One region of the Kribbella swartbergensis genome, then DNA from elsewhere that is predicted to be linked to it. Evidence: riboswitches for the same ligand, from Rfam matches in the RefSeq annotation. Region 1 holds a riboswitch; each other region holds the start of a gene.
The links. A riboswitch is a leader RNA that binds a small molecule or an ion and turns the genes downstream of it on or off. The one in region 1 is predicted to bind cobalamin.

Region 1 (7,909 bases):
TTGGCGCCGAAGTTGCCGACGGCAGCGTTCTGCACGCGTCGCAGCGCCTCGGTCAGGTCATCCGGGCCGAGCCCGTCCAGTGCGGCGGCGATCGGACCCTCGACGCACGCCTGCGCACCGGCGAGCGACTCGCCCGTCACCTTCCAGACCTGCGGTGCTTCGCCCCAGCCGCTGATCGAGCCGTCGCTGACCTCGACCAGCAGCGAGTCGGCGTGCGTCGCCGTACGCAGAGCCGTCACGAACGGCGTATGCAGCGGCGCGGACACCAGATGCGTGGAGATCTTCATCGGACGGCTTCCAACTCGTGCCGGTGGTTCCAGGCCTCCAAGGCGATCGACGCGATCAGCTTCTGCGCGTCCGCGTCCGGCAGGTCGGAGGTCGTACAGACCACGAGCACGAACGGTTCGGCGTCCGGCGGGCGGACGATGCCGCCGTCGTGGCGGATCCGGGTGTCCCACCCGTTCTTGTGTTCGACCCTGGTCCCGGCCGGCAGCAACGCGGGGATCTCGCCGTTCCACTCGTTCCGGGCCAGCAGGTCGCGCAGGTGGTCGCCGGAGGCACCTTCTTGCTTGCCCACCGCAACCAGTACGCCGGCCAGCCCGGCCGGGCTCATCTCGTTGCTGATACCGGCCCGTCGCGCCGGCAGGTCGTCGATCCCGCGCCGGATCGCGCTCCGGCCGGACAGCGCCGCTCCCTCACCCGCCGCCTCGGAGCCGGCGAGTGTCGACTCCGCGAGCACCGCATGAGCCGCCTCGATCCCGACCTGTTCCAGCACCAGGTTCGTCGCCAGGTTGCTGGACCGGGTGATCATCTCTGTCGCCAGCCACCCCAGCGGTACCTGCGTACCCAGCTTCGTCCAGGTCGTCGGCGCGTCGTCCTCGTCCCGGTTCACGCCGAAGCGGCCGCCGGCCGCGGACTCGAAATCGTTGTGCACGGTCACCGGCTGGTCGAGCTTCAGCTCACCCGCCTCGACCTTGCGCATCATCGCCATCGCCACCGGCAATTTCATCGTGCTGGCGGAGTAGTGCGTCCGCTCCGCCTGATGCTCGAACACCGGTACGCCGTCCAGCCGGCCCAGCCATACCCCGAAGTCCCCGCTCCCGTCGGCCTCCCGGAGCAGTTCCGCGATTCCCATGCCGCTCACCCTTACACACCGGCGCCTGGCAGACTTCCGAGGGTGTCCAGAGCGTTGGGTCTGATTCTCGGTTTCGCCGCCGACCGCCTCGTCGGCGACCCCCGCCGCTACCACCCGGTGGCCGGCTTCGGCCAGGTCGCGACCCGGCTGGAGACGCATTGGTACGACGACTCCCGCACAGCCGGTACGGCGTACACGGCCGTCCTCGTCGGTACGGCGACCGCCGCCGGAGCGATCGTGGAACGCCTGACCCGACAGCGGCCGATCGTCCATACGCTCGTCACTGCCGCCGCGACGTGGACCGTGCTCGGCGCCCGCAGCCTGGATCGCGAGGCCGAGGCGATGGCCGGTCTGCTCGAGGAGAAGGACATCCCGGCCGCTCGGGATCGTTTGAGCCACCTGTGCGCGCGGGACGCGACCGACCTCGAGGCCGACGAACTCGCCCGTGCGACCGTGGAGTCGCTGGCCGAGAACACGTCCGACGCGTGTGTCGCCCCGCTGCTCTGGGGCGGTGTGTTCGGCGTCCCCGGCTTGCTCGGCTACCGCGCCGCCAACACGCTGGACGCGATGGTCGGATACAAGTCGGCGAAGTACCTCAACTTCGGGTGGGCCGCTGCCCGGCTGGACGACGTACTCAATCTGCTCCCGGCGCGGGCCTGCGCCTTGCTGACCGGGCTCGCGGCGGGGCGGCCGGGCGCGGCGGTCGAGGTGTGGCAGCGGGACGCCGCGAAGCACCCGAGTCCCAACGCGGGTCCGGTCGAGGCCGCGTTCGCCGGTGCGCTCGACCTGAGACTCGGTGGGCGGAACAGGTACGGCGACTATGACGAGGACCGCGGCACGCTGGGTGACGGACCCCCGCCGACGGTTGCGGACGTCCGCCGTACCGCCGCCCTCGCACGGCGCGTCGCCGTGGCGGCGACAGCAGCCGCAGCAATGCTTGCCATCGTGAGCCGGCGAAAGGCGTGAGGATGGACCTGGGAACACCCGGCGAACCGACGGAACGGGAGCGATCGGCATGGTTGTAGAGCAGACCCGGGAAGCGGTACTCGACCTGCTGGCGAGTCTGACACCCGCCCAGCTGGACAAGATCAGGGCGGCGTTCGACACGCCCGATCACAAGGAATGGACGTACCTGCCGGGTGATCGGCCGGGTCTGCCGCTGTCGGAGCTGACGCCGGCGCAGCAGCGGCTGGCCGAGCGGTTGGTCGAGATCGGTTGCAGCGAGCGCGGCGCGGCCGACTCCATGGCGGTGCTGGAGGCCGAGGTCATCCTGCGCGGGATCCCCGACCTGCCGCCGACAGGGGAGTGGGAAGGATCCGTGCTCGGCGGGCGGTATTTCCTCCGGGTGCTCGGCGACCCGGCCGGGACAGAGCCGTGGGCGTGGCGCCTGAACGGCCATCACCTCGCGCTGCACGTGACGCTCGTCGACGGCGGGATCGCGTTCACCCCGCAGTTCATCGGGTCGAACCCGGCCGAGGTCACATCTGGTCCGCAGGCCGGCCGGCGCTTCCTGGCGGCCGAGCAGGACCTCGGCTTCCAGCTCCTGCACGCGCTCGAGCCCGGCCAGCGCGCGATCGCGGTGGTCTCCGACGAGGCCCCCGACGACATCCTCACCCGCCACGACCCGGTCGCCGACCCCTCAGTTCTCTACCGCGGCCTGGCGTACGGCGACATGACCGCGGAACAACGCCAGGTGCTCAGCCTCCTCGTCGGCCAGTACGTCGGACGTGCCGCCGGGCCGATCGGGTTGCAGACGTGGCAGGACATCACCGACCACGGCATCGAGCGCCTCACCTTCGCCTGGGCCGGCAAGACCGAGCCCGGCATCGGCAACCGCCACTACTACTCGATCGCCGGCCCGACCTTCCTCGCCGAGTACGACAACACCCAGGACAACGCCAACCACATCCACTCCGTCTGGCGGGACCTCCGCAACGACTGGGGCACCGACCTCCTCGCCGCCCACTACGCCATGCACCGCTGAGTTCTGCGTCACGCCCGACGTGGAACACACTCCGGTCGGCTAGAGTCGGCCAGGTCATCCGACGGCATCAGCAGGAACCCGGTGTGAGTCCGGGACGGTCCCGCCACTGTGACCACCTTGCGTGGGAGTCAGGAACTGCCGCCGTCGAACCTCCGGACGGGGCGTGGACACCCCGAGGAAGGACCGGTTGCGCATGCCCGCCAACCTCCTGCTGCTCTCCACTGCCGACACCGACCTGCTCGCCGCCTCCGAGGCGGAGGCCGGCTGGACGGTCGCGAACCCCGCCCGGCTCGACCTGGACGATCTCGATCCGCTGCTCGCGGACGCCGAGATCGTGGTGGTCCGCCTGCTCGGCGGCCGCCGGGCTTGGGAGGAAGGACTCGACGCCGTCGTCGCGTCCGGCAAACCGGCCGTGGTGGTCAGCGGCGAGTCCGCGCCGGACGCCGAACTCATGTCGCTGTCGACCGTGCCGGCCGGTGCCGTGACGGAGGCCCTCGCCTATCTCCGCGAGGGCGGCGCGGAGAACCTGCGCAACCTGGCCGGCTTCCTCCGCGACACGCTGCTGCTGACCGGCGACGCCTTCGATCCGCCTCGGGCGCTCCCGGCGTACGGCGTGCGCGGGACGTTCGTCGAGGACGAGCGCCCGGTCGTCGGCATCGTGTACTACCGCGCCCACGAGATCTCGGGGAACACCGCCTTCGTGGACGCACTGTCCGCGGCGGTGACAGCCGCCGGTGCCCAGCCCTTGCCGGTGTACTGCGGCACGCTCCGCGGACTCGATCCGGACAGTGCCGAGAACGCCGGACTCTTCGAGTTGCTGCGGAAGTGCGACGTACTGGTCACCACCCTGCTCGCCGCGGGCGGATCGGTCGCTGCCGACGCGAGCGCGGGTGGCTCGGACGACGCCTGGGACGCGGGTGCGCTCGCGTCGCTCGACATCCCGCTGATCCAGGGCCTCGCGTTGACCTCGACGCGCGAGCAGTGGCTTGCCAGCGACGCGGCGGTCAGCCCGCTGGACGCAGCGACTCAGGTGGCGATCCCTGAGTTCGACGGGCGGCTGATCACGATCCCGTTCTCCTTCAAGTCGTACGACGCCGACGGGCTGGCCCGCTACGCGCCCGACACCGAGCGCTGCGCTCGACTGGCCGGAATCGCGGTTGCGCATGCGCGTCTTCGGCACGTGCCGCCGGCCGAGAAGCGCCTCGCGCTGGTGCTGTCGTCGTACCCGACCAAACACGCGCGGATCGGAAACGCGGTCGGACTCGACACCCCGGCGTCGGCGGTGGTGCTGCTCGAACAGTTGCAGCAGGCCGGGTACGACCTCGGTGGTCTCGAGGTCGGTGAGCTGGAAGGCGACGGGCTGATCCATCGCCTGATCGCCGCCGGTGGTCACGACGTGGACTGGCTGACCGACGAGCAGTTGTCCAACGCGGTGGCGAAGATCCCGCTGTCGACGTACGAGCAGTGGTTCGGCCGCGTCCCAGAATCGTTGCGAGAGGCAATGACCGAGGCCTGGGGGGCGCCGCCGGGGGAGTTGTACGTCGACACGTCCGGGGACGAGCCCGCGATCGCGCTGGCCGCGTTGCGGTTCGGGAACGTCGTCCTGATGATCCAGCCGCCGCGGGGGTTCGGGGAGAACCCGGTCGCGATCTACCACGACCCGGACATGGCGCCGTCGCATCACTACCTGGCGGCGTACCGCTGGCTCGAGGCGTCCGTCGACGACGGCGGATTCGGCGCGCATGCCGTCGTACACCTGGGCAAGCATGGGACGCTGGAGTGGCTGCCGGGTAAGGGCATCGGTCTGGCGGCCGACTGCGCGCCGGACGCCGTACTCGGGAATCTGCCGATGGTCTACCCGTTCATCGTCAACGACCCCGGCGAGGGGACCCAGGCGAAGCGGCGTGCGCACGCGACCGTCGTCGATCACCTGGTGCCGCCGATGGCCCGGGCGGAGACGTACGGCGACATGGCGAAGCTCGAGTATCTGCTCGACGAGTACGCGACCGTGCAGGCGCTCGACCCGGACAAGGTGCCGACCCTGCGGGCCCAGATCTGGACGCTGATCCAGGCCGCTCAGCTGCACCACGACCTGCACACCTCCGAGAAGCCGGACGACGAGGAGTTCGACGAGTTCGTCCTGCATCTCGACGGGTATCTGTGCGAGATCAAGGACGTGCAGATCCGCGACGGGCTGCATGTGCTCGGTGATGCGCCGACCGGAGAGGCGCGGATCAACCTGGTGCTCGCCGTACTGCGAGCCCGGCAGCTCTGGGGCGGGTCGTACTCGATCCCAGGTCTGCGTACGGCGCTGGGCGAGACCTTCGGCGTCTCCGAGTCCGAGCTTCTGGCCGACCCGGGACGTGCGGTGGACCTCACCGACCTGGCGACGCTGGCCGATCTGCCCGCGGTGACGGGCGCGGACGGCGTCGATCTGCTGGAGGCGGTCGCACGGAAGCTCGTCGTCGGGATGGAGACGCTGAGCTGGGACGCGGCGAAGGTGCCGGTGGTCGTGGCCGAGGTGCTCGGGCGGTCCTCGGCCGGAGTCGAGGCGTCGCTGACCTTCGCCGCCACCGAGGTCGTGCCGCGGCTCGCCAGGACCGGCGACGAGCTGACCAACGTACTGCGCGCGCTGGACGGCCGCTTCGTCGAAGCCGGCCCGTCGGGGTCGCCGACGCGTGGTCTGGTCAACGTCCTGCCCACCGGCCGCAACTTCTACGCGGTCGACCCGAAGGCGATCCCGAGTCGCAACGCATGGGATGTCGGCGTCGCGCTGGCCGACTCGCTGCTGAACCGGCACAAGGCCGAGACAGGGGAGTGGCCGCGATCCGTCGGTCTGACGGTGTGGGGCACGTCGGCCATGCGCACCCAGGGCGACGACCTGGCTGAGGTGCTGTGGCTGCTCGGCTGCCGCCCGGTCTGGGACGACGCGTCGCGCCGGGTCACCGGGTTCGAGGTGGTCCCGCTCTCGGAGCTCGGCCGGCCGCGGGTCGACGTGACAGTCCGCATCTCCGGCTTCTTCCGGGACGCCTTCCCGCATGTCGTCGCGTTGCTGGACGAGGCCGTGCGCACGGTCGCGGCGCTGGACGAGCCGGCCGACGACAACTACCTGCGCGCCCACGTCGACGCGGATGTTGCTGCGGGCAACGACGTACGCTCGTCGACGGCCCGCGTCTTCGGCTCCAAGCCAGGTTCGTACGGCGCCGGCCTGCTGCCGCTGGTGGACGCGCGGAACTGGCGCACCGACGCCGAACTGGCCGAGGTGTACGCGGTCTGGGGCGGGTACGCGTACGGCAAGGATCTCGACGGCACCGAGGCGCGCGGGTCGATGGAGCGTGCGTACGCCCGGATCCAGGTGGCGGCGAAGAACGCGGACACCCGCGAGCACGACATCATGGACTCCGACGACTACTTCCAGTACCACGGCGGCATGATCGCGATGGTCCGCCACCTCACCGGTTCGAACCCGAAGGCGTACGTCGGGGACTCCGCCGTACCGGCGCAGGTGAAGACGCGGACTCTGGAAGAGGAGACCAAGCGGGTCTTCCGGGCCCGGGTGGTGAACCCGCGGTGGATGGCGGCGATGCGGCGGCACGGGTACAAGGGCGCGTTCGAGATGGCCGCGACGGTGGACTACCTGTTCGGGTACGACGCGACCGCGGGCGTGGTCGACGACTGGATGTACGAGACGCTGACGACCGAGTACGTCGCCGACCCGGAGATGGCGGAGTTCTTCCGCAGGTCCAACCCGTGGGCGCGGCACGGCATCGCCGAGCGCCTGCTCGAGGCGGCGCAGCGCGGTCTGTGGGCCGAGCCCTCCGCGGAAGCACTCGAGACGCTACGCAGCGCAGTCCTTGAGACAGAGGGTGACATCGAAGATCGGGGCTGATTGGGTAGAGGTATGGCGCCCGAGAACCTGCGAGTCCTGATCACCAACGACGACGGTTACCAGGCTCCGGGGATCCGGGCGCTCGCACCCGCGATCGCCGAACTGGGGCACGACGTCCTGGTGGTGGCGCCGCTCGACGACCAGAGCGGTGTCGGCTCGGCCCGGGCCGGGATGGTCGGCCGCCCGATCCGGACCGACGTCGAGGAGGAGGGCGGTATCGCCTACCACGGCATCGACGGGACGCCGGCCCTCGCGGTGACGCTGGCATCCGTCGGGGCGTTCGGCGCGGCGCCCGACGTGGTCGTGTCCGGAATCAACCGCGGCCACAACATCGGCGTACCGATCTTCCATTCCGGCACCGTGGCCGCGGCGCTGACCGCGGCCGGGCAGGGCATCTCGGCGGTTGCCGTCAGCATCGACTCCGAAGACCCGGCGCACTGGGAGACCGCGGGTGCGGTCGCCGCCGAGGCGCTGACCTGGATCGTGCCGGAGCCGGCCGGGACCGTGCTGACGATCAACGTGCCGGACCGCCCGCTCGACCAGTTGGCCGGCGCCCGGCACGCGTCCCTGGCCCCGATCAAGCGGTCCCGGATCACCGGTACGACGGCCCCGACCGGCGAGCCGATGATCGAACTCCAACCGCCGGCCGCGAACCCGGTGCCAGGCTCCGACGAAGCCCTGCTCGCCGCCGGCTTCGTCTCGGTCACCCCGATCGTCGGCATCCGCGAGGTCAAGGACGACACAGCCGCCACCACCCTCGCCAAACGCCTCGCCGCCTACCGATGAAACTCTCCGCCGGCGAGTCACCTCTGACCGTGACGCCGAGGTGGTCAGGACGTTTGTGTTACAGGTAGGCCAGTAGATCCGCGTTGCTGGTGACCTGCTGTCCGTCGGGTCCGGT
Region 2 (7,909 bases), on a different contig from region 1:
TCCACGCGGACCCGCCGATCGAGCACAAGGCGTACCTGCACCGCTCCGGCCGGACCGCCCGCGCGGGCGCCGAGGGCACCGTCGTCACCTTGATGACCGACGACCAGGTCCGCGACGTCCGTGACCTCACCCGCAAGGCCGGCATCGCCGCGAAGATCACCAGGCTCACCAGCGGCGATCCGCTCCTCGCCGAGTTGGCCCCCGGTGAACGCCGCTTCGTGGAGCCGCCGGTCGCGACACCGGACAGCGCCCGCGCGTCCACCGGTGGTGGGTCAGGTCGAGGCAACCGTCGTCGGCGCGGCTCACAGTCGGCGACCGGTCAGCGGCCCGGCGGTCAGCGTTCTGGCGGTCAGCGTTCCGGAGACGCGGGTGGCGCGAAGTCGGGTGGGCCGGCGCGTGGTCGCGGCCGCTCGAAGTCCGCGAGCACGCCGAAGACTTACAGCACCAGCACGCCGGGCTCCAGCACTCGCCCGGCCGGTGCCGCCGCATTCTCCGCCGGCAGCCGCGCCGGGGCTGCCCGTCGCGGTCGCTGAGCCCGCGGCCGTCGAGCTGACGCAAGGCCTGGTCAGGCGCTGCCTGACCAGGCCTTGTGCACGCCCAGCTGGTGCGCGCCGTCGCGGTGGACCGGCGAGCCGGGCGGTACGGTGCGTTGGTGAACGTCGTCGCGCAGGTGTTCGTCGTGCTGGCCGGGCTGTTTCATGTCGCGGTGTTCGCGATGGAGAGCCTGTTGTTCCGGAAGCCGAGTACGTACCGGCGGTTCCGGGTCAAGGACGACGCCGAGGCCGCGGTCGTGAGGCCGTGGGCGTTCAACCAGGGGTTCTACAACCTGTTCCTCGCCCTCGGGGCGCTCGGCGGGCTGATCGCCGGCGGTGGCGGGGGTTGCGCGGTCGCGCTGTTCAGTTGTGCGTGCATGGCCGGTGCCGGTGTCGTCCTGGTCGCGACCGACCGCCGGATGGTGCGGGCCGCCGCCGCGCAGGCCGTCCCGCCGATCCTCGCTCTGGTGTTCGCCGCGGTTCTCTAGTTGACTTCAAGTGCAGTTGATGTCCGAGGGTTCTCGCATGACGACGACTGCCGCGGACCCGATCACCACTGAACCGACGACCGGTGGTGTGCTCTCACCGCAGTACCGGGCGCTCACCGTCGGGATGGTCGCGCTGATCACTCTGGTCGCGTTCGAGTCCCTGGCTGTCACCACCGCGATGCCGACCGTCGCCCAGGCGCTGGACGGCCTTTACCTCTACGCGCTCGCGTTCGGCGGGCCGCTGGCCTCCGCTGTGGTGGCGATGGTTGTCTCCGGGACCTGGAGCGACCTCAAAGGGCCGACCCGCCCGCTCTGGCACGGGACCGCGTGGTTCCTGGCCGGCCTGATCATCGCCGGTCTGGCACCGACGATGGAGATCCTCGTCGCCGGTCGCATCATCCAGGGCTTCGGGTCCGGTCTGCTCACGGTCGCCCTGTACGTCGTGGTCGGCCGGCTCTACCCGGCCAGGCTGCGGCCGCGCATCTTCGCCGCGTTCGCCACCGGCTGGGTCGTACCTTCCCTGGTCGGCCCTGCGATCGCCGGTCTGATCGTCGAGCACACCAGTTGGCGGATCGTCTTCCTCGCCGTACCGGTCATCGCCATCCCGGCGGCGCTCGTGATGCGGCCCGGCCTGGCCCGCGGCGCTGCTCAGGAAGTACGGCCGGGTCGGCTGTGGGACAAGCGGGCGCTGTTGGCGGTGGCGGCGGCGGTCGGCGTCGGCCTGCTCCACTACGGCGGTCAGCAGCACGGCGTACTGCGGATCGTCCTGCTCGCGATCGGTCTTGCCGGTGTGGTCGCGTTCGCGCCGAAGCTGCTGCCGAGCGGCACCTTTGTTTTCCGGTCGGGTCTGCCGTCGGTCGTCGCGTTGCGGGGGCTGGTCGCCTCGGCAGGCTTCGGTGCCGAGGTGTTCCTGCCGCTGATGCTGACCCGGGAACGCGGCCTGTCCCCGGCCCTGGCCGGTCTGGTGCTGACGGTCAGCGCGCTGAGCTGGACCGCTGCCTCCTGGTACCGCGGCCGGCCCAACCAGCCGTTCTCCCACGCGGTCTTCCTGCAAGCCGGCATGGTGTCGATCATGCTCGGCATCGTCACCGCCGCCCTGACCTTGAACGACAACGTCCCGGTCGTGGTCGGCATCCTCGGGTGGAGCCTCACCGGTCTCGGCATGGGGACCGTCTTCCCGACCCTGTCGGTGCTGGTGCTCGAGTACTCCGAACGCGACGCCCAGGGTGCCAACAGCTCCGCACTGCAGTTGAGCGACTCGTTGTCCACAGCAACGGTCTTGGCCGTCGGCGGTTCTCTCTTCGCCGTGCTGGAGCCGCGCTCCGCGGTGACCGCCTATCTCGTCGCCTTCGGCCTCCCGGCTCTGCTCGCCCTGCTCGGCGCACAGGCCGGACGCCGAACGGCCCGGTGACCTACTCCTTCGAGCCGGTGACGGCGATGCTGGCCCCGAGGCCGATGATCATCAGGCCGCCGGCCCCGCCGACCAGCTCGAGGCGGCGCGGCGACCGGGCGAACCACTCGCGAGCGGTACCGGCGACGAGCGCCCAGGCGCTGTCCGAGACCAGGGCGATCAGGATGAAGATCAGGCCGAGCAGCAGGATCTGGAGCCACGCCGGGCTGCCCGCGTTCGGGTCGACGAACTGCGGCAGCGCGGCGGCGAAGAACACGGCGGTCTTGGCGTTGGTGACGCCGACGAGGAAGCCCTGACGCATCGTCCGGCGGCTGTTGCCCGGCTTCACCGCACTCGTCATCGCGGTCACCAGGGACTTGCGGTGGCGGAAGGCCTGGACGCCGAGATAGATCAGGTACGCCGCTCCGGCCAGCTTCACCACGGTCAAGGCGATCGCGCTGGCGGCGATCAGGGTGCCGAGGCCGAGGGCGACCGCGATCAGCATGACCGCGGCGCCGACGGTGTTGCCGACCATCGTCAGCACCGCCTCGCGCCGCCCGACGGCCAGCGCGCGTCCGACGATGAACAGCACACTCGGACCGGGGACGACGATGATGATGAACGCGGTGATCGCGAAGGCGACCAGGTGATGGGCGGACGGCATCTGCTCAGGGTAAGGGCGGCCGTGGGGAACGTCACCCCGGTTCCGGCAGCGTTGACCCCCTCGATCCCCACCGATACGGTTCGGGGGACAACCTGCGGTGCCAGGAGGGAAGCCGGTGAGAGTCCGGCACGGCCGCGCCACTGTGAGCGAGCACTGCTCGTGAGTCAGGACGCTCGGGCACCAGCAGCCTTTCGAAGGGGACGCGCACTTCCCCAGGAGGTTCAGATGGCAGCTCCTGCCCGCACTCTCGCCGTACCGGCCGTTTCTCCCCGTCTTCTCGCCGTCGCGCTGCTCAGCGTCGGCGTACTGCTCCTGCTCGGCTACCTGGTCGCCTTCGACCAGGGTGCGGTGTCCCAGTCCGGGATGTACCTGCACGAGCTGATGCACGACGGCCGCCACCTGCTCGGCGTGCCCTGCCATTAGCCGCATGCGCACCTTCGGATCGCTCCTGGTGCGCGGACTGATCGTCGGACTCTTCGCCGGCCTGCTGGCCGGAGCGTTCGCGTACTCGATGGGCGAGCCGCACATCGACGCCGCGATCGCGATCGAGGAAGCCGGCGGCGCGCACACCCATTCGCACGACCAAGGCGAAACCGCTGCCTCCGGGGAGGCGCCGCTCGTCAGCCGCGACGGCCAGCGGGCCGGCCTGTTCCTCGCCACCACGCTGTACGGCGTCGCCCTCGGCGGCGTCTTCGCCGTCGCGTTCACCCTGCTCCGGCGCAAGCTGCGGACCGGCAACGACTCGTACGCCGCTCTGGGCCTGGCCGCGGCCGGATTCGTCGGCATCGTGCTCGTGCCGTTCCTGAAGTACCCGCCGAATCCTCCGGCGGTCGGCGATCCCGAGACGATCACCCGCCGTACGGTGACCTATCTGCTGACCCTGGTGATCGGTCTGCTCGCGGTGTGGGCCGGTGTGGCCGCCTCCCGGTGGGCCGCCCGGTTCGGTGACGTCGCGCGACTGGCCGGTGGTGTCGCGGCCTTCCTTGCGACGGTCGTGGCGGCGTACCTGATCCTGCCCGCGATCAACGAGGTTCCGGGGTCGTTCCCCGCTACGCTGCTCTGGCAGTTCCGGTTCGCCTCACTCGGTACGCAGGCGACGCTGTGGCTCCTGCTCGGTTTCGGGTACGCCGCCGCGGTGGATCGCCGGCTCTCCCGACAGAAGGTGGTTGCCGCGTGAGCGGGTTGAAACTGGTCGCCCATGCCCTGACTCCCGCGTTGCGCGGACTCGTCCTCGGTGGAGACGCCGAGCCGGATCCGGCGAGCCTGTCGGCCGCTCGCGAATTCGAGTTCGAGGCCGATGCCGTGTACGCCGGGCCGGAGCGAGCCGCCGTACTCACGGCCGAGGCGCTCGGCCTCACCCCGGTCGTCGAGGAGGCGCTCCGGGATCGGGAGTACGGCGAATGGACCGGGCGTGAGCTCGAGGAGTTGCTGGGCGCCGAGCCGGAGCGGGTGGCCGCCTGGCTCGAGCGGCCGCACACCGCGACACCGGGTGGCGAGACGGAGAACGACGTACTCACCCGGGTGGCGGACTGGCTCGGAGACCTCGCTCAGCAGGACGACGACAGCCGTTCGATCGTGGCCGTCGTCCACCCGGCGGTCGTCCGGGCGATGGTGTTGTACGTGCTGGATGCCCCGGCGGAGTCCTTGCGTCAGGTCGACGTCCGGCCGCTCGCCACCGTCACCCTCACCCGGTCCGACGGCTCCTGGTCCCTGGCCTTCCACTGAGCCGAACCCGCAGGCGAATCGCGGCGTCGCGTCGCGTTCGGTGCGGTCAAGGTGTATGACGGGGGTGTGACGCTCACCGAAGCGCGGAACTTCCTCCGCTCGGAACTACTCGCCGTCGCGGCGACGGTCGTCCCGGACCAGACACCGGTGGTGACGCAGGATGTCGGCCCGGTGAACCAGGGCGCCCTGTCCGACGACCGCGGCCCGGAGTCCGTGTGCACGATCACGGTCGAGACCGGCGACCCCACGTCGCCGGATCCGGAGGCGCTGATCACGTTCGCCGCCGAGACGCTGGCGGCACGCGGCTGGAAGGTCGAGCCGGAGCCGGCCGACGACGGCAAGTACCGCGTCAACGCGCGGCGCGAAGGCTACGACCTCACCGTCGACGCCCAGAGCACCGACTGGCGGATCACCTTCACCGGCCAGACGCCGTACGCCGACGACGTCTGATCAACTCGTCGCGGCCCGCTCGGCGGCACTGCGCAGTACGCAGAACTCGTTGCCCTCGGGGTCGTGCATGGTGACCCACCCGGTGCCGTCGGGCTCCCGGCGGTCGTATGCGATGGTGGCGCCGAGCGTGAGGAGCCACTCGACCTCCTCGTCGCGCGGACCGTCCGGCTCGAGATCCAGGTGGACGCGGTTCTTGACCGTCTTCTCGTCGTTGTTCTGCTCGAAGAGCAACGTCACCGAGTCCGTCACGACGGCCGCGTACGGGTCGCCCGGCTGGTCGTCGTCGGGTCGTGGGGCCTTCAGCACCTTCAGCCAGAAACCGGCCAGCTCGTAGGGGTCATGGGCATCGAAGGTCACCGTACGCACGCGCGAGGTCATGCGCCGAGACTACTTCCGGAAGAACAGCCGGTCCGCCGGGATCGCCGGGTCGAGGTACGGCGTGAAGCCGGCGGCGACGGCCAGATCGGTGAGGGCGCCGGGCATCCAGCGGTGGACGTGGACGTTCATCGGGTGCCCGCCGTACCCGGAGGTCTTGTGGGTGGACTCCTCGCCGACGTGGAACCCGAGGGCGAGGACCCCGCCCGAGGCGAGCACCCGGTGGAACTCGGCGAACGCCTGTGGCACCACGTCGCGCGGCAGGTGGATGATCGACCACCAGGAGATGACGCCGCCGAGCTCGCCGTCCGGCAGGTCCAGGGCGGTCATCGAGCCGACCCGGAAGTCCAGATCCGGATGGTCGCGCCGCGCGACCTCGATCATGCCCGGTGACAGGTCGATGCCGATGACCTGAAGACCTCGCTCGTGCAGCAGACCGGTCAGTCGCCCCGGTCCACAGCCCGCGTCGAGCACCGGCCCCGGACCGGCCAGCTTGGTGAACAGGTCGAGGGTCACGGGCTCGTCCGGCGGGCCGTCCTGCACGAGGTCGGCGTACGCGGCGGCGACGGTGTCGTACGAGGTCCTGATGTCGTCCAGCTGATCGGTCACGGCGCGACCCTAGAGGGCCGCGCCGACAGAACCGCGGTTCAGGCCTTGCCGAGGGTCTGCTTCTGCCTGCCGAGCCCCTGGATCTCCAGCTCCATCGTGTCGCCGGGGGCCAGGTACGGGAACCGGCCGGACAGCGCGACGCCCTCCGGGGTGCCGGTGTTGACGATGTCCCCCGGGCTCAGCGTCATGTACTGCGACAGGTCGCGGATCAGCGCCGCGACGGTGAAGATCATGTCCCGGGTGTTCGAGTCCTGCCGCGGCTCGCCGTTCACCCAGGACTTCAGATCGAGGTTCTGGACGTCGTCGATCTCGTCGGCCGGGACCAGCGCCGGGCCGAGCGGGTTGAAGGTCTCGCAGCACTTGCCCTTCGACCACTGCCCTCCGGACTGCTCGATCTGGAAGGCCCGCTCCGACACGTCGTTCGAGACGGCGTACCCGGCGACACAGGCGAGCGCCTCCTCGTCCGACTCGACGTACCGGGCCTGCTTGCCGATGACCACGGCGAGCTCGACCTCCCAGTCGGTCTTGGTCGCGCCGCGCGGCACCAGCACCTCGTCGTACGGGCCGACGACGGTGTTCGGGTGCTTGAAGAAGACGATCGGCTGCTTCGGCGGCTCGGCGCCGGACTCGGCGGCGTGCGCGGCGTAGTTCTGGCCGATGCAGACCACCCCGGCCGGGCGCGCGATCGGGGCACCGACTCGCAGGCCCTCGACGTCGGCCGCCGGGAGGTCACCGGCCTCGAGCGCGGCGCGGGCGCGGGCGATGCCGTCCGCGGCCAGGAACGCGCCGTCGATGTCGCCGCCGGTGTCACGGGTGATCGGGCTCAGGTCGTGAACGGTGCCGTCGGTGGCGCGCACGTACGGGCGCTCCGCACCGACCGCGCCGAGGCGCAGCAGTTCCACAGGTCTCTCCCTGGATGAGGACGGATCACTCTTTGTCGAACATCGGCCGCAACCGGGCCCGGGAGGCCTCGATGTGCGCCCGCATCGCGGCGGCCGCTTCCTCCGGGTCACCCTTGCGGACCGCGGTCACCACCGCCTTGTGCTCACGCAACGCCTTCGTCGCGATGCCGCCACCGTAGTACAGGCGGAACAGGTGCAGGTGGCAGTGTGTCCGAGCGAAGGACTGCCGGGCCGTCTCGTTGCCGGACAACTCCAGCACCAGATCATGGAAGCGCTGGTCGTGTGCAGCCATCGCCCGGTAGCTCTCGTACGCCGGACGGTCCGGTACGTCGGTGTAGCTCAGCATCTCGGCCTTCAGCCGGGCCAGGTCCTCGGAGCCGGCCCGCTCGGCGGCCCGGCCGGCCGCCCACGGCTCGATCAGCAGCCGGTACTCGAACAGGTCCTCGAACTCGGCCAGCGTCAACCGCGACGACACCCGGTAGCCGCGCAGTGGCTCCTTGATCACCAGGCCGTCGGACTCCAGCCGGGCCAGCGACTCCCGGATCGGGGTCTGGGAGATGCCCAGTTCGCGGGTCAGCGCGTCGATGTTCAGCCGGGTGCCCGGCTCGACCACGCTGTCCATGATCAGGCCCTTGACCGTCTCGTAGACGTCGTCGCTCAGTACCTGTCGCTGGGGCAGGCGCGTGAGCTGCCCCGCCAGACCCACATGCGCATCCGTCACCGTCGCTCCTCCCAGAGGCTCTCATTCTGCCCCACCCTTGACGGCTCCAGTG
Region 3 (7,909 bases), on a different contig from region 1:
ATCCGGTTCAGGTACGCGATCACGTTCCCGATCCGGTGGTCGTCAGGTACGGCGTACAGGCGGCAGAACGCCTCCTGGACGACGTCCTCCGGATCCTCGGCTCCGAGCAGGTGCGCCAACCGCACCAGCCGGTCCGCGTGCGCCCGGAACAACACTTCGAACGGCGGATCGCCGGACGCCACCCCACCCGGATCGTCGGCGGCCACCAGGTCTCCCATCATCAGCCCCATACCTGAACGACGAACCCGTGGCCGAAAGGTTGAGTCGCCGGGGCCAACGTTCAGACGGGTCTGGTGGCCTTCAAGGCGAAGAGAAGTGGAATACGTGGTGCGTCGTCGGGGAGACGCCACCAGCCCTCAGGGGTTTGCTGCATGGCGGGCCAGCGCGGCCATTGCAGGACCTCGGACTCGCGCAGCGAGGTGATGGCCAGGCCGGTGGCGGCGAGGGTGGTGACGAGTTCGCCGAGGCCGTGCCGCCATTCGTAGCTGCGCTGGCGGCCGGGGACCTCGTCGCCGGTGTAGGTGACGGTCGAGTCGTGGGCGATCGGACCGCGGCCTTCGAGGTAGTCGGTGCGGATGGTCAGGTCGTCGGCTTCACCGGGGAGCGCGACCGGACGCAGTGCGTTGAGCAGCGGGTGGAACTCGACGATATACAGGACTCCACCGGGTTTGAGGAGCTCGCGGACGACCTTCGCCCACTGGTCGAGGTCAGGCAGATAGCAGAGCGCACCCTTGCCGGTGTAGACGATGTCGAACTGACGTCCCGGCAGCGCGTCCACCGCGTCGTACACATTGGCGTGCACGTACTCCACGTCCACCCCTGCTTCGGCCGCGATCCGCCGGGCCTGCTCCAGCGACCGCGCGGACAGATCCAGACCGGTCGTGCGCGCTCCCTGACGGGCGAACGCGATGGTCTCGGTCCCGAGGTGGCACTGCAGATGCAGTACGTCGCGCCCGTCGAGCGGACCGAGATCCTCCCACTCGTAGTCCGCGAACCAGAACTCCGCCGGCCGACTGTAGAAGTCGCTCGCCGCATGCAACGGCGCCCGGGCATCCCAGTCCGCCTCGTTCGCCGCCACCATCCGCAGTGCATCCGCATCCAGCGTCACCTGCCCAGCCTGCCAACCTGACGGGTCACGGTGGGTGGAGGGGCACAGTGCAGCAGTGTGCTCGTTCAAGGTTATGCGCTAACCTTGAACAGAGAAGGAGTGTGGTCATGGCGCGGGTGGAGCTACATCGGTGGCCCGGGCATCCGGACGGGTTCACCCGGGCGGAGCGGTTGGGCGGGTCGTACGAGCTGTACTTCCCGGATCCGTTGGCCGGGCGGACGTTCGACCTGAGCGACGAGGTGCTCGCCGCACTGGAGGATGCGGCCGGCGATCTCGGCCGCCTCGATGCGACTGCCGCCGTACTGACGAACAGCGAGGCGCTCGCACGACTGCTGCTCCGGGCCGAGGCCGTCGGGTCGTCCCAGATCGAAGGCCTGGTCGTCGGGGCGCGTCGGCTGCTGAAGGCCGAGGTACTGCGGGAGCGGCAGCGGGACGTGACCGCCGAGGAGGTGCTCGGCGCCGTCGACGCGATGACGTGGGCGACCGAGTCCGTGCAGGCCGGTGACAAACTCGAGGTCGAGCACCTGCTCGAGGCTCACCGGCGGCTGATGGCGCACTCGCCACATCCGGAGCTCGGCGGCGAGGTCCGGTACCTGCAGAACTGGATCGGCGGCCGCTCCCCCGCCGAGGCGTACTACGTCCCGCCGCCGGCTCAACTGGTCCCCGAACTCCTCGCCGACCTGATGGCCTTCGTCCGCGAATCTCCCCTGCCGGTGCTGGCGAAGACCGCGATCGCGCACGTGCAGTTCGAGACGATCCACCCCTTTGCCGACGGCAACGGCCGGACCGGTCGCGCGCTGATCCACCTGATCCTGCGCGCGGAGGGCCTGGTCCAGCGGACCGTCCCACCGGTGTCCCTGTCGCTGGCCACCCACGCGACGCAGTACGTCGAAGCGCTCACCGCCTTCAGGCACACGGGCAAGCCGACGAGTCCGCGCGCCCGGACGGCGGCCAACCAATGGCTGCTCATGTTCGCCGCCGCGTGCAGCCACGCGACCGCGGAGGCGGCCCGGTTCGAGCGGGCGGCGGCCGACCTCAAGGCCGCCTGGCGCGAGCGGGCCGCACCGGTCCGGGCCGGCTCGGCCGTGGAACTGCTGATCGAGACACTGCCCGCCGCGCCGGTGCTCACGCTGGCCGGCGCGGCCCGGCTGATCGACCGCTCGCAACAGGCCGCCAACCAGGCACTCGCCCGGCTGGTCGAGGCGCGCGTGCTGCGCGAGATCACCGACGGCCGCCGGAACAGGGTCTACGAGGCGCCTGAACTGATCGACGCCTTCACCCTGCTGGAACGACGTTTCGCCAGCCCGGCCGCCGACACCAGGATCGAGCCACCTACCAGACCAGTGCCACCGAGGCCAGAACCGACACACCGCGCACATTGACTTTCTCCTCCCGCTCGGGCAACAATTCGAACACATGTTCGATCCTGCCGCAAAATCCGACCCAGGAGCGTGAGGAAGTGTGATGCCGGAGCCGTTCGACTGGGACATCCTGCACCGCCCGTCGGCGATGGCGATGGTGCGCGGCCAGCTCGGCTTCAGCTGGATGGTGCTGTCGGGCCGGCTCGCCGAGCTGACCGACGAGCAGTACTTCTGGCAGCCGAGCGGCGAGGCGCTGACCGTCGTCCGCCGCCATTACGCCGGCCGGTTCCGGTCCCTCGGCTCCGGCGAATGGGTGGCCCAGTGGCCGGCCGAGCCCGACCACCGCGGGCCGCGCACGATCGCCTGGCTGATCGCGCATCTGACCGAGCAGTTCTTCGAGCGCTGGGAGTGGACGTTCGGCGAGCGGCGGCAAGGCCGGGCGGACATCACCTTGCACGGCAACGCCCGGGACGCGGTGGCCTGGCTGACGCACTGGGTGGACGCGTGGCAGGACTCGATCGCGGCACTCGACGAGGACGAGGTGATGACGGTCGGCCTCAGCCAGGCGTCCGAGCTCGACGCGGCCGAGCCGTTCGGCCACGTCGTACTGCGGCTCAACCGTGAGCTCATCCATCACGGCTCGGAGATCATGACGCTCCAGAATCTCTACGCGGCCGCAGCGTGAGCCCCCGGACCACAAGATGCGCGACACGCGGCGTGGCGCTACCACAAGATCTAGCTCCAGCCACCTAGCATCACTACTGCTGGTGGTTCGGAGCGACCGGCACCACAAGATGTGGGCCGCTCCGAGGCAAGAGGGGAATCCGGTGCGAGTCCGGAGCTGCCCCGCAACGGTGAGCGGAGACCGTCCGCGAGTCCGGATACCTGCCACCGGCGCGTGCACCGCCGGTGCGCGCGGTCCGAGACCTCGAGGGTGGGTCGCAGGGCGTGACGGCAGTAGACCCGGCCGGTGCTGCCTGTCCCGTCGTGCGCCCCATTCACGAGTCACGGACCTTCGAACTCACGTGGAAAGAGCATCTGTGACCGTCACTTCCTCATCACGACCGGCGGCCAACGGGCCGACGCGGTCGATCGAGCTGACCGTCGTACGCCGCGACGGCAGCACAACGGCGTTCGACCAGGGCAAGATCGCCGTCGCCATGACCAAGGCGTTCCTCGCCGTCGAGGGTGCCGACGCCACCGCGACACATCGGGTCCGGGACCTGGTGGCCGACCTGACCGGCCGGGTCGTCGACGCCCTGACCAGTCGCGGCCCCCGCCATCTTCAGGCCCGGCGCAGCGTCCACGTCGAGGACATCCAGGACCAGGTCGAGCTGGCGCTGATGCGCGCCGGTGAGCACCAGGTCGCCCGGGCCTACGTCCTCTACCGGGAGGAGCGCAGCAGGGCCCGCACGCCTGCGGACCCGGCCGGCGTCGCCGAGAAACCCACGATCACCGTCCGCGCCGCCGACGGCAGCACCGCGCCGCTGGACGTCGACCGGCTGCGCCTGATTGTTGCGGAAGCGGCCGACGGGCTCGACGCGGTCGATCCCGACCTCGTCCTGGACGAGACCCTCGGCTCCTGTTACGACGGCATCGCGCAGCACGAGGTGGAGCTCGCGCTGGTGATGGCCGCCCGGGCCTACGTCGAGACCGAGCCGCAGTACAGCTTCGCGGCGGCGCGTCTGCTGCTCGACCAGATCCGGCGCGAGACGCTCGGTCGGGTCCAGGGTGAGCCGCGCCAGGCCAGCCAGGCCGACATGGCCACGGAGTACGCGGCGTACTTCCCGGAGTACGTCCGGACCGGGATCGACGCGGGGCAGCTCGACCCGGAGCTGGCTGACTTCGACCTGGCTCGGCTCGCCGCCGCGATCCGGCCGGAGCGGGATCTCGACTTCACGTTCCTGGGTCTGCAGACGCTCTACGACCGGTATCTGCTGCACATCGACAAGGTCCGGTACGAGCTGCCGCAGGCGTTCTTCCTCCGGGTTGCGATGGGGATGGCGCTGCGGGAGGACGACCGGGAAGCGCGGGCGATCCAGTTCTACGAGCTGCTGAGCTCGTTCCGGTTCATGTCGTCGACGCCGACGCTGTTCAACTCCGGCACCACCCGGCCGCAGCTGTCGTCGTGTTTCCTGACCACCGTCCAGGACGACCTGGCGGGCATCTTCACCAAGATTCGCAACAACGCGCTGCTGGCGAAGTACTCCGGCGGCCTCGGCAACGACTGGACCCCGGTCCGCGGGATCGGCGCGAAGATCCGCGGCACCAACGGCGAGTCGCAGGGCGTCGTCCCCTTCCTCAAGATCGCCAACGACACCGCTGTAGCGGTCAACCAAGGTGGCAAGCGGAAGGGTGCGGTCTGTGCGTACCTGGAGACCTGGCACATCGACATCGAGGAGTTCCTCGATCTGCGCAAGAACACCGGCGACGAGCGTCGCCGGACCCACGACATGAACACCGCCAACTGGGTGCCCGACCTTTTCATGCAGCGGGTCGAGGCCGACGGCCAGTGGACGCTCTTCTCCCCCGACGAGGTCCCGGACCTCCATGACCTGTACGGCGCCGCGTTCGCCGAGGCCTACCGTCGTTGCGAGGAAGCCGCGGACCGTGGTGAGATCAGGGTGTTCCGCCGGGTCCGGGCGGTGGAGTTGTGGCGGCGGATGCTGACCGTGTTGTTCGAGACCGGACATCCCTGGATCACCTTCAAGGACGCCTGCAACCTGCGGTCGCCGCAGCAGCACGACGGCGTGGTCCACTCGTCGAACCTGTGCACCGAGATCACCCTCAACACCACCGTCGACGAGACGGCCGTGTGCAACCTGGGTTCGGTGAACCTGGTCGCGCACCTGACCGACGGCGGCCTCGACGCCGAACTGCTGCGCGACACCGTGAAGACGGCAGTGCGGATGCTCGACAACGTCATCGACGTGAACCTCTACACCACGCCCGAGTCCGAGCGCGCGAACCAGCGGCACCGCCCGGTCGGCCTCGGCCTGATGGGATTCGCCGACGCGCTGTTCGCGCTACGGATCCCGTACTCCTCCGACGCGGCCGTCGCCTTCGCGGACCGTTCGATGGAGCAGATCAGCTACCACGCGATCGAGGCGTCCAGCGACCTCGCGGCCGAACGCGGCCGCTACTCGACGTACGACGGTTCACTGTGGAGCCAGGGCGTTCTGCCGATCGACTCGATCGCTCTGCTCGAGACCGCGCGAGACGGCGACGTGATCGTCGACAAGACTACGATCCTCGACTGGGACGCCTTGCGCGCCAAGGTGCTCCGGGACGGTATGCGCAACTCGAACGTGATGGCGATCGCGCCGACCGCGACGATTTCCAACATCTGCGGGGTGAGTCAGTCGATCGAGCCGGCGTACAGCAACCTGTTCGTGAAGTCGAACATGTCCGGCGAGTTCACCGTGGCGAACCCGTACCTGGTCGCCGACTTGAAGGCGCGCGGCCTGTGGGACCAGGTGATGGTGTCGGATCTGAAGTACCACGACGGCGTCCTGGCCGGTATCGAGCGGATCCCGGCCGACCTGCGCGAGTTGTACGCCACCGCGTTCGAGATCGACCCGCACTGGTTGGTGCAGGCGGCGTCGCGGCGGCAGAAGTGGATCGACCAGGCACAGTCGCTGAACCTCTACATGGCGCAGCCGTCGGGACGGGCGCTGGACGAGCTCTACCGGTCGGCATGGCGCCATGGCCTCAAGACGACTTATTACCTCCGTTCCCAGTCAGCGACCCACGTGGAGAAGTCGACGCTGCAGGGCACCGACGGCCGGCTGAACGCCGTACCGGTTGCTCTGCCCGAGCTGAGTGGGGCCGCGTGCTCCATCGACGACCCGGATTGCGAGGCGTGCCAGTGACCCCCACCGGACTGGGCGAGATCGCCGTGGGCGCCTCCCGGGTGGAGGTGGCGGACAAGGCGATGATCAATGCGCGGGCGGACGTCAACCAGTTGCTCCCGTTGAAGTACCGCTGGGCGTGGGAGAAGTACCTTGCCGCCTGCAACAACCACTGGATGCCGACCGAGGTGTCCATGCAGGCCGATATCGCCTTGTGGAAGTCTCGTGACGGCCTCACCGAGGACGAGCGGTTGATGCTGAAGCGCAATCTGGGCTTCTTCGCCACCGCGGAGTCGCTGGTCGCGAACAACATCGTGCTGGCCGTGTACCGGCAACTGACCAACCCCGAATGCCGGCAGTACCTGTTGCGTCAGGCGTTCGAGGAGGCCGTGCACACGCACACCTTCCAGTACATCTGTACGTCGCTCGGCCTGGACGAAGGCGAGTTGTTCAACATGTACCGGGAGGTGCCGTCGATCTCGGACAAGGACGCCTGGGCGCTGAAGTACACCCGGCACCTGGAGGATCCGGACTTCCGCACCGGGACGCCGGAGGCCGACACCGCGTTCCTGCGGGACCTGATCGCGTTCTACGTGGTGTTCGAGGGGATGTGGTTCTACACCGGGTTCGCGCAGATCCTGTCGCTCGGCCGGCGCAACAAGATGGTCGGGATCGCCGAGCAGTACCAGTACATCCTGCGGGACGAGTCGATCCATCTGAACTTCGGCATCGACTGCATCAACCAGATCAAGCAGGAGAATCCGCACCTGTGGACGGCCGGGTTCCAGGCCGAGGTGCGGCAGATGCTGACCGAGGCGTGTGAGCTCGAGGTCGCCTACGGGCGGGCCACGATGCCGAATGGCATGCTCGGGCTGACCGCGGAACTGTGCGAGCAGTACATGCACTTCATCACCGACCGCCGCGCCGAACAGATCGGCCTCGCCCCGATCTTCGGCGAGACCCGCAACCCGTTCGGCTGGATGTCGGAGGTGATGGACCTGAAGAAGGAGAAGAACTTCTTCGAAACCCGCGTCATCGAGTACCAGTCGTCCAGCGGACTCAGCTGGGACTGACCTTCTAGATTGACTCCATGACGAGACGATCGGTGCGGTCCCGGCGTGGGTGAGCGTCAGCCGATCCTGGCCGCGGCGCGAAAGGTGGTCGCCACGGCGACCACCGACCCGCGCTATGCCCACACGAGCCATCTGCAGATCGTCGTCCGCGGCTCGCTCGTCGTCGACGAGCACCTGCGCGGGCCGCTGGTCGCGGACGTGTTCTCCGTAACCAAGAGCGTGCTCGCGACGGTGCTCGGCGTCGTGGCCGGGCGTGGCCTCCTACCGGATGTCGACAGTCCGGTCGGTGCCATCTTGCCCGCGCTGCGCGGGAAACCGCACACCTGGCGTCATCTCCTGACCATGACCCGTGGTGCCCGGATCGAGGACGTCGACGAACTGACGGCCCTGCCGGGTGGACAGGTCGCGCGGATCGCGGGCGCACCGCAGGAACACGAGCCTGGCAGCCGCTTCGGGTACGACGACGGGGCGGCACACCTGTTGTCGGCCGCGGCCTGCGAGTTGCTGGGCGAGTCT

Region 2: another riboswitch for cobalamin. It lies ahead of ACYVOK_RS05695 (CbtB domain-containing protein); the one in region 1 lies ahead of cobN (cobaltochelatase subunit CobN).
Region 3: another riboswitch for cobalamin. It lies ahead of ACYVOK_RS25100 (ribonucleoside-diphosphate reductase subunit alpha); the one in region 1 lies ahead of cobN (cobaltochelatase subunit CobN).

What each region holds. Positions count from the first base shown of each region.
Region 1 covers NZ_BAAGPM010000014.1:87,979-95,887, forward strand. The annotation lists gene ACYVOK_RS07235 (mandelate racemase/muconate lactonizing enzyme family protein) at 1-287, opposite strand, end outside; gene ACYVOK_RS07240 (serine hydrolase) at 284-1,135, opposite strand; gene ACYVOK_RS07245 (cobalamin biosynthesis protein) at 1,178-2,101, shown strand; gene ACYVOK_RS07250 (DUF3500 domain-containing protein) at 2,151-3,119, shown strand; cobalamin riboswitch at 3,149-3,276, shown strand; gene cobN (cobaltochelatase subunit CobN) at 3,313-7,008, shown strand; gene surE (5'/3'-nucleotidase SurE) at 7,021-7,794, shown strand; gene ACYVOK_RS07265 (hypothetical protein) at 7,853-7,909, opposite strand, start outside; gene ACYVOK_RS07270 (3-keto-5-aminohexanoate cleavage protein) at 7,909-7,909, opposite strand, start outside.
Region 2 covers NZ_BAAGPM010000008.1:413,280-421,188, reverse strand. The annotation lists gene ACYVOK_RS05715 (DEAD/DEAH box helicase) at 1-533, shown strand, start outside; gene ACYVOK_RS05710 (DUF1304 domain-containing protein) at 590-1,021, shown strand; gene ACYVOK_RS05705 (MFS transporter) at 1,059-2,432, shown strand; gene ACYVOK_RS05700 (LysE family translocator) at 2,434-3,075, opposite strand; adenosylcobalamin (AdoCbl) riboswitch at 3,180-3,250, shown strand; gene ACYVOK_RS05695 (CbtB domain-containing protein) at 3,301-3,498, shown strand; gene ACYVOK_RS05690 (CbtA family protein) at 3,503-4,252, shown strand; gene ACYVOK_RS05685 (histidine phosphatase family protein) at 4,249-4,800, shown strand; gene ACYVOK_RS05680 (hypothetical protein) at 4,867-5,250, shown strand; gene ACYVOK_RS05675 (VOC family protein) at 5,251-5,628, opposite strand; gene ACYVOK_RS05670 (class I SAM-dependent methyltransferase) at 5,638-6,234, opposite strand; gene ACYVOK_RS05665 (fumarylacetoacetate hydrolase family protein) at 6,273-7,136, opposite strand; gene ACYVOK_RS05660 (GntR family transcriptional regulator) at 7,162-7,857, opposite strand.
Region 3 covers NZ_BAAGPM010000026.1:216,968-224,876, reverse strand. The annotation lists gene ACYVOK_RS25120 (RNA polymerase sigma factor) at 1-230, opposite strand, end outside; gene ACYVOK_RS25115 (class I SAM-dependent methyltransferase) at 281-1,108, opposite strand; gene ACYVOK_RS25110 (Fic family protein) at 1,216-2,490, shown strand; gene ACYVOK_RS25105 (DinB family protein) at 2,573-3,154, shown strand; cobalamin riboswitch at 3,221-3,376, shown strand; gene ACYVOK_RS25100 (ribonucleoside-diphosphate reductase subunit alpha) at 3,510-6,341, shown strand; gene ACYVOK_RS25095 (ribonucleotide-diphosphate reductase subunit beta) at 6,338-7,393, shown strand; gene ACYVOK_RS25090 (serine hydrolase domain-containing protein) at 7,439-7,909, shown strand, end outside.